3 regions of the Pseudoalteromonas sp. Angola-4 genome follow, and region 2 is predicted to be linked to each of the others. Evidence: predicted binding sites of a transcription regulator. Region 2 holds the regulator's gene; each other region holds the start of a gene.
What was found. Region 2 encodes sigma-54, which starts transcription at its own class of promoters, with help from an activator protein. Its sites were predicted from a motif close to GTTGGCACGNNNNTNGNNT; they were not measured.
Positions count from the first base shown of each region.

Region 1 (3,174 bases), on a different contig from region 2:
ATAACTTAAAAGAGCAAAAGCGCGAGCAAGAGTATTTATCGCTGTGTGGCACAATAAGAAACTGCTCAGGCGGTGTAACGCCGTGGGGTAGTTGGCTAACCTGCGAAGAAACCGTTATGGATAAAAGCGATGGCTTGTCTCAATCTCACGGTTACATTTTTGAGGTACCAGCCAGCGCCAAAGGCCTAATTAAGCCAGAGCCATTATATGATATGGGCCGCTTTAATCATGAAGCCGCAGCAATAGACCCACAAACTGGTATTGTTTATTTAACTGAAGATAGAGGCGATAGTTTGTTTTATCGGTTTATTCCTCATCATCGCGATAAGTTAAATAAAGGCGGCACATTGCAAGCGATGGTAATTAAAAACCAGCCTCAGTTTGATAGCCGAAATTGGGACTCACCAGCCATGCCATTACACAGCGACCTTTTAGTTGAATGGATAACGCTCACAGACCCTAAAAGCCCAAATGATGACCTACGTAAGCAAGGTTATAAAAAAGGTGCAGCCTTATTTGCACGAGGAGAGGGAATACATTGGGGTAAAAATGAGCTTTATTTTTGCTGTACTAATGGGGGCAAAAAGCAGTTAGGTCAGGTAATGAAGTACACACCTTCAAAAAACGAAGGCACTGAGTTAGAGCAAAATGAGCCTGGTAAAATACAACTATTTGTAGAAAGTACAAACGAGTCGTTATACAACTTTGGTGATAATTTAACGGTAGCACCTAACGGGCATTTAATTGTATGTGAGGATCAATACACAGACACGGTGAATAACCATTTACGCGGGGTAACACCCAAAGGAGAGGTGTATAACTTTGCTAAATTGCATGCGCAAACAGAGCTTGCTGGGGCGTGTTTTTCACCTGACGGGCAAACCTTGTTTGTAAACGTATACATGCCAACTAAAACGTTGGCTATTACTGGTCCGTGGGATAGTTTTAAGCTTTAAAGTGGTAAAAAAATACAAACGCTTAGCATGCCTTATACTAGGCGTTTGTATTTTAACAATCCTTGTAGGTTTACCAAATCCGTTAGCAAGCTTTAGTCATCCTTGGTGCATTTACTACATCCTTTATGTAATAAGCAACGAGTCCTTGTAGTTTGCACTTCATCCTGTACCTACTTATGTAACGTATCCTTGTATCTTTATTAGTCCTTTAACTCTTATTAACATTCCTTGTATGGCAAAGTGGGTAATAAATTAATGATTTAGTTTACCTGCAGACGATTCAATGTGTGCACGTACAAACCATTGAAACTGCTCTAAGTCACCTAGCTGGCTGGTGATCATATCCTCTGATACTGGGTCTAATTCAGACAGCGTGCCAATGGCTTTGCGGTGGTCGGCGTTTACGCCACTGTATACTTTGTCTAATGCACCTAAATGCTCTACTACAAAGGCTTTACCTAATGAGTATTCTTCCCATGTGCGGCGATCTACAATTGACTTAGGTGTACCTTGTGGCGTACCGCCTAATGTAGCAATACGCTCTGCGATGGTGTCGGTCATTTCGCGAATAGCATCGACTTGTGGGTCTAACATTTCATGCACACCAATAAAGCTTGGGCCTACTACATTCCAGTGAATATGCTTTAAAGTAAGTTGTAAGTCTAAAAGCGCTACGAGTCGGTTATCGAGTGTTTCAATTGTTTTTTTTGCTGATTCGTTATCCATACCTGGGGCTGTAAATTCAATTGGGTGTTGTGAGTTACTCATAATGTCTCCCGTTGTGTAATTTGTTGTATGTAGCCATTGCTACCATTTAACTTGCAATACATGAAGCAAAGCCTATGCCTACCAAGTTTATTTATTTAAGTTGTTGATACCTAATGCTTTATTTTTCATTGGGTACGTAGGGTTAAAAAGGGAGAGACGTAGAATATGAATTTTATGCACTTATTTTTGTAAATTGTGCACAGTAGTAAAAAAGCTGTGGCTGTTTATCGATTGAGTTGAAATTTGTTTATGCTCAATAAGGTATAGTCTGTGTAATACAGCTACCTAAAGTACCTAGCCTTACAATTCACGCCGTTATTAAATCGCCTTTAAAGCTCACCTTAATATTGCACGCGCTACAACCTCTAAATAAAACCCAGTAAATAAGCTAAGCAAGGGTATACAAAATATAAAGGTGCTTATTTATTACCTGCGTAATGATTAATTCAGGTGTTTTATACAGGGCTAACGCTGCTCTTTTAAAGTCGCCCTACTGGGCTTTACTGCTTAGATTTTAAAAATCAGCCTTTGTACTTATTTAATCTCTTTAGTTGGTGAATGCTCACTGATATACTCCCGCCGCATTTTAATTGGGGTTATGTAAATAAATCATGAATTTTTTAAAAACACTGTTTACAACATCTATACTGCTTTTGTCTCACTCAGCACTAGCAGAAAATTGGAGCGTCACACAGCTTCACACAAATTTTGGCGATGCCTTAAATCCCTTTACCGGGGAGTCGTCATTTACACGCACCTACACCATAGAGCATGCCTCAGAGCATGACTTAGGTGATAACTACTTTTTTATCGACTTTTTAAACGACAGCCTTAGTGATGGTTTTCAAGATACGGGTATATATGGCGAGTGGTACACAACACTTAGCTTATCAAAAGCCTTTGATACCTCTGTGCGTTATGGTGCAATAAAAGACACAGGTTTAGTGTTTGGTATAAACGCCGGTGAAGAGGGATTAATGAAATATACCCCAGGCATAAAGCTCAGCTGGGATGCCCCAGGTTTTGATTTTTTAACAACTACTTTTGCAGGTTACATTGATGCCAACGGCGGCGTGCAAAAAGATCAGCTAGCCAAGCAAGACAACAGCATTTTTATAGACCTTGCATGGGGTGCACCTTTTACACTAGCTAGCCAAGCATTTTATTTTACCGGCCACGTAGAATATATTTCTGGGCGTGATGACGAACTAGGCAATAAAGTTAATGAGTGGTTGCTTGCTCAACCCGCTGTGCATTGGGATGTAGGGCAAAACTTTAATTTAAACCCGCAGCAGTTAATGGTAGGGGTAGAGTGGCGCTATTGGTACAACAAGTTAGGGACTAATAAAATAGAAAACCAGCCCTTTTTACATGCTATTTGGGTATTTTAAGCACAGCTTGCTTTGCTAGGTTAATAAAAAAATAGCGCCTTTTGGCGCTATTTTTGGTC
Region 1 is NZ_JAQREK010000020.1:52,099-55,272, reverse strand. Features, by position in the region: gene PSH48_RS18085 (alkaline phosphatase PhoX) at 1-956, shown strand, start outside; gene dps (DNA starvation/stationary phase protection protein Dps) at 1,209-1,724, opposite strand; gene PSH48_RS18075 (nucleoside-binding protein) at 2,336-3,115, shown strand.
Region 1: a site for sigma-54 is predicted at 1,788-1,806, ahead of dps (DNA starvation/stationary phase protection protein Dps). Genes of this name have one in related genera too.

Region 2 (3,174 bases):
GCACAGCCGCGCCCGTTTAGGCATTGGCTATTTGCCGCAAGAGTCATCAATATTTAGAAAGCTGACAGTTTATCAAAACTTAATGGCTATTTTAGAAACGCGTAAAGAGCTCAATAAAGCCGCGCGAGAAGAAACGCTTAACAACTTACTTGATGAATTCAGTATTCAGCATATTCGCGATAGCCAAGGTATGGCGCTTTCTGGTGGTGAACGCCGCCGTGTAGAAATTGCCAGAGCACTGGCAGCAAACCCTAAATTTATTTTATTGGATGAGCCTTTTGCTGGTGTTGATCCGATTTCAGTGTTAGATATAAAGAAAATAATAGAACATCTTAAAAACCGTGGCATTGGCGTATTAATTACCGATCACAATGTAAGAGAAACCCTTGATGTTTGTGAAAAAGCCTACATTGTTTCTCATGGGGAGCTAATTGCATCTGGCACCCCAGAACACGTATTAAATGACAAAACTGTACGCGATGTTTATTTAGGCGAGCAATTTAGGCTGTAACATTTAAGCCACACCTACAAGCATCTGCTAATATTAATTATAACAACATAAAAGGATTGTTAGAGATACATGAGGCAATCATTACAGCTGCGCATGGGCCAGCAACTTACAATGACTCCACAATTGCAACAAGCGATTCGCTTGCTGCAGCTCAGTACATTGGATCTCCAGCAAGAAATACAAGAAGCACTTGATAGCAACCCGCTATTAGAAGTAGAAGAGCAAGATTACACGGAAGAGTCGGCTGGAAAAAATGAACAAAAAGCAGATACGGATGATGTAACCGTAAGCGCATCGGCTGACGGTACAACCAGCGAGTACGAGCAAGACAGTGGCGAAGCTTTAAATAAAGACACCGTTAGCGATGATATGGCAATGGATGTAACCTGGGATGAGTACATGAGCGCAGCCCCTGCGGCATCCTCAGGCCCAATGCCGGAAGATGAGTCTATTTATCAAGGTGCCTCTACTGAAACGCTACATGAGTATTTAATGTGGCAGCTTCAGCTTACTCCTTTTAGCCCAACTGACGAAGCCATTGCTATTGCCATTGTAGAAGCTGTAGATGACTCGGGTATTTTAACGCTAAGTTGCGAAGAGATTTTAGAGAGCTTTAACCAAGAAAACGATGACGAAGTTGAAGTTGAACTTGATGAAATAGAAGCCGTTTTAAAGCGTATTCAGTTATTTGACCCTGTAGGTATAGCCGCGCGCAGTTTACAAGAGTGCTTGTGTATTCAGCTAAACCAGTTTGATAAAGACACCCCTTTTATAGAACAAACTAAAATGATCTTAACCGATCACATTGATCTATTAGCGGCACGCGACTATCGTACATTAATGAAAAAGACTAAGCTTAAAGAAGACGAGCTTAAAGAGGTCATGACCCTAATACATACCCTCAACCCAAAACCTGCAGATACAATAGTAAGGGAAGAGTCGGAGTATGTGATACCAGATGTGTCGGTTAAAAAAATAAAAGGCCGCTGGGTGGTAGAGCTAAACCCAGATAGCATGCCAAAAATACGCGTAAATAGTCAGTACGCGGCTATGTCACGTACCGTAAAATCAAGTGGTGATAGCCAGTTTATTCGCTCTCACTTACAAGAAGCTAAATGGTTTATAAAAAGCCTTGAAAGCAGAAACGACACGCTGCTTAAGGTAACAAACTGTATTGTAAAACAGCAACAGGCATTTTTTGAACATGGCCCCGAAGCCATGAAGCCAATGGTTTTAAACGATGTTGCTGAAATGGTAGAAATGCATGAATCGACAATTTCGCGTGTTACTACGCAAAAATATATGCATACACCACGTGGTATATTTGAGCTTAAGTATTTTTTCTCAAGCCACGTAAGCACTGAAAATGGCGGCGAGTGTTCATCAACCGCAATACGTGCCCTAATTAAAAAGCTAATTGCCGCGGAAAACTCAGCTAAACCATTGAGTGATAGTAAAATTGCGGATATATTGGCAGAGCAAGGAATTAAAGTAGCTAGACGCACAATAGCAAAATACCGTGAATCGCTAGCTATTCCACCGTCAAATCAGAGAAAGAGTTTGATATAAGACGTAAAAAACAAAGAGGAAATGCTTATGCAACTAAACCTAACTGGTCGTCACGTAGAAGTAACTGATTCACTTAGAGACTATGTAAATAATAAATTTGCAAAGCTAGAAAGGCACTCAGATCATATTAGCAATGTGCATGTCATTCTCGATGTAGAAAAACTCAACCAAAAAGCAGAAGCGACTATTCATGTAAGTGGCGCAGATTTATTTGCCTCAACAGAGCACCAAGATATGTATGCCGCTATAGACTCGTTGATTGACAAGCTCGATCGTCAAGTCATAAAACATAAAGAGAAGCTTGCTAGACACTAATATTATGAAATTAAGTACATTAGTATGCCAGGACTGCAGCAAAGCTGCGGTCCTTTTTAGTAGTAAAAAAAGAATTTTAGAGTTTATCAGTGAGCTTGCTCATGAAAAGCTCCCCTACTTACCACAACAAGATATTCTTAATGCGCTGGCAAGCAGAGAAAAGCTAGGCAGTACTGGTATTGGCCGGGGTATCGCCATTCCTCATGGCAGAATGGGTGGCGTAGAAGAGCCGCTGGCTTTAGTACTTGTTAGCGACACTCCTGTTAACTTTGATGCTATTGATAACTGCCCTGTTGATATTTTTGTTGCACTCATCGTACCAGATGGCGATAACCAACAGCACCTAAAGACTCTGGCAACCATAGCTGATAAACTGAGCAACAAAGAATTTTGTAAACAGCTGCGTAGTGCTAAAACCGATGCAGAGCTGTATCAAGTAATTGTTGATCAATCGTAGTAAATACTAAGGGCTATAAATGGAGTTAATTATCATAAGCGGCCGTTCTGGTTCAGGTAAGTCGGTTGCTTTACGCGTGGTTGAAGATTTAGGCTATTATTGCGTAGATAATATTCCGGTCAACCTACTGCCCTCTTTAGTGCGAAGTGTTTCAGATAACTATGACAAAATAGCCGTTAGCATAGATGTTCGTAATATTCCCAAAGAACAAGACGAATTTAACGATATTCTCGAGTACCTTCCTGACTTTGCTAAACCCACACTGTTTTATTTAGATAGTGATGATCAAACACTGATCAAACGTTTTTCAGAAACACGCAGA
Region 2 is NZ_JAQREK010000009.1:62,398-65,571, reverse strand. Features, by position in the region: gene lptB (LPS export ABC transporter ATP-binding protein) at 1-511, shown strand, start outside; gene PSH48_RS11850 (RNA polymerase factor sigma-54) at 581-2,080, shown strand; gene hpf (ribosome hibernation promoting factor) at 2,108-2,395, shown strand; gene PSH48_RS11840 (PTS sugar transporter subunit IIA) at 2,400-2,852, shown strand; gene rapZ (RNase adapter RapZ) at 2,872-3,174, shown strand, end outside.

Region 3 (3,174 bases), on a different contig from region 2:
AACCGACAGCGTTATTCAGTCGGTTTACGGTGTGGGCTATCGGTTTGTTCACCCTCAATAGCTAAACGTGAACGCAGTTTTACTCATCGTCAGCGTTTTTAATACGCTCTAAACGGTCGAACTCTTCGTATTCGGCCGCTTGTATTTCATCGAGTACCGCATCTACGTCTGCAGATTCGTTACTGTCTTCAAATTCTCCGCTGAGCACAGTGTTTGGCGTTAAGCTAGCCTCTTCAAACAGTGCCCACATTTCTTTAGCGTAATGGGTGTTTAATAGGCTAGGTGCAAACTGCGCATAATAACGGCGTATGTTGTTTACATCGCGCGTAAACATTGCTTGCGCACTGTTATTGGCTGCGGCGTTTACAGCTTGTGGAAGGTCAATAATTACAGGCCCTTTACTATCAACAAGTACGTTAAATTCCGATAAGTCACCGTGGATAATACCAGCGCACAGCATTAATTTAATATAATGAACCATCATACTGTACTGCTCAATAGCGTCTTGCTGTGTAAGGGTCACATGCCCTAACTGTGGAGCAACATCTCCGTCTTCATCGCACACAAGCTCCATTAACAACACGCCATCAATACAGTAATAAGTATCAGGAACTCTGACGCCAGCGCGTGATAAACGTGAAAGCGCGTCTACTTCTGCATTGTGCCAAATTTCTTCTTCTAGTTGTCGCCCATAACTAGAGCGTTTATCCATGGCGCGGGCTTGGCGTCCGCCTCTTACTTTTCGGCCTTCTTGATACTGAGCTGCCTTTTTAAAGCTGCGTTTAACGGCATCTTTGTAGACTTTAGCACAGCGAATTTCGCCACCGCTGCGCAGCACAAATACATCCGCTTCTTTACCGCTCATTAAGCGGCTTATCACTTCATCAATTAGGCCATCATCAACGAGTGGCTGGAGGCGTTTAGGTATTTTCACTGCGATACAACTAGAAAAATTGGAAGATTAAACATGTATGTTAATAAGTCCTTAGTATGTTAGCTCTCAAAACAGGTGTTGAAAGTGGTTTTAAGTAATTAGTTATCACAATAACCGAAATACCGAATAAGGTAAAAATAACATGATAAAAATCGGATTTATTTTTATTTCCTTATTGTTTGCACAATGTTTGCGTTTTTTAAGCGTACTTTATATTCATACCCTTTATTAATATTTAACCCAAGGTGACCACGATGAAGCATTTTTCTACTTTTGCCGTTGCTGCATTATTATCAATGGCTTTTTCAGCCAATGTTGCAGCCAGAGGCGGTGATAACCCACCACCTAAACCTGACTTTTCAAGCATAGATGCAGATGGTGACGGTGTGATTAGCCTTGCAGAATTTAGCGAAAGTGCGCCACCGCAAGGCGATGCGCAAACTATTTTTGACGAAATAGATGCCGATGGGAATGGCGAAATTAGCGAACAAGAATTAAGTGAACACAAGCCACCACGCCGCGCACGTTAAGGGAGAAAAATATGATCAACAGTATTGGTAGCTCAGCGAGTTTTATGACTCAACAATCTAGCCAAGTAAGCGCTTTAACTTCAGAGCAAACTGAGTTTGTTAAAGAAACACTTGCAGAATTTGATGCACAAAACCTAAGCACGGAAGATGCGCAAAGTATTCAAGCTGCATTTGAAGAGCAGGGGAGCTCACCGACAAAAGAGTTGGCTGATTTAATGAGCGAACTTGATTTTGACGCTAAAAGTATTGGCGATGCAGGACGCCCTGAAGGACAGCGCCCGCCACCGCCGCCGCAAAACTCTTTAGAATCTGTTGATACTGACGAAGTGGTTAGCTACTTAGATGAGTTATTAACTGAGTATTCAAGCCAGCTATCTGATGAAGATAAAGAATCAATTCTTTCATCGGTACAAGAAAAATTTGGCTTAAGTGAAGGTGATTCACTGCTAAATGTAACTGCTTAGGTGTTATAACTTGAGGTAAAGCTGACTGTTTATCCTTAGGTCTTAAGTCCAAAGCCCGGCAATTATTTTGTTGGGCTTTTTTATTATACCAATTCGCTTAATTGATGACGTATTATTGCGCATTGATATTACTCTGCTTGAGGCAAAAAAATCGCGCTAATAGCCCCTAACAAACCGAGCAGGCTATACAACAAAATAAGCTGTGCGGTTGATAAAAATGCTTCTAAAAGCCCTATACTGCCTAACATTAAAAGCAAAATGCCTATTACAGTATTACTAACCGACACGTAATCAGTGCGTTTATTGCCTTGTGCCATATCTACTAAATAGGTTTTACGCCCGAGCCGTACGCCTTGATGAGCAATGCAAAGCAAAAAATAAAAACCAGGTATTACCCAAGCATATTCAAACAGCTGGCTATACCATGTGGCTATTACAAACACACTCACCCCGTTTATGGTGACAAGTAACGCACTGATCACAAGCACCTTTTGGCTAGAAAAATCGCTGAGTCTTCCCCATATTGGCCCAGAAATTAAACTTGCTAAGCCAGACACGGCTAAAAATACTGCCAATAATGAAAATTCAAACTGCTGAGAGCTTGCTAAAATAATATAAAAAGGCGCGCTTAGGGCTGAGCAAAGTAAAAAGGCGCGGGTAATTACAAAGTGTGCAAATTGTTTATCTTGATAAAGCAGCTTTAATTTACTTAGCGCATTTAAAAAGCCATTTTTACCGCCTTGTGTCGCCCCTTTGTATTCGTTTATGCGGCTATAAAAAAGTGCAGCAACAACCCACAAAACGGCGCCTAAACACAGCGCAATTAATACCGTATTTTGCTCTTTTTGCCCCGAAAAAAACCACATCATTAAACCAAAAGTGAGTGTTGCAAAGCCAGCTATACTTGCCGCCAGGCCACTAATATTGCCCCGCTTTTTTTTAGGAATAACTTTACCTAATACATCTTTAGCGGCAATAGAATTAAACCCGCGGGCGAGGCTAAAGAGCACCAGCAGAGCTAAAATTGCATAGCCAGCCTGAGCGCCTTCTAGCACAAATGAAACACCAACCATAGCGCCAATACATACCGCTTGGGCAAATGCACCGCAAACCCATACCCACTTTCTTACAGAGAGTTTACGGATAATATTGGCTATCGCTAATTGTGGTAATAAAGAGCCAGATTCTCTTATAGGCACGAGCCACGCTATAAACGCGCTTGGCACGTTTAAGCTTTGCATTAACC
Region 3 is NZ_JAQREK010000001.1:177,523-180,696, forward strand. Features, by position in the region: gene PSH48_RS00805 (response regulator) at 1-61, shown strand, start outside; gene PSH48_RS00810 (PA4780 family RIO1-like protein kinase) at 80-934, opposite strand; gene PSH48_RS00815 (EF-hand domain-containing protein) at 1,189-1,464, shown strand; gene PSH48_RS00820 (hypothetical protein) at 1,476-1,928, shown strand; gene PSH48_RS00825 (MFS transporter) at 2,057-3,174, opposite strand, start outside.
Region 3: a site for sigma-54 is predicted at 1,112-1,130, ahead of PSH48_RS00815 (EF-hand domain-containing protein). Genes of this name have one in related genera too.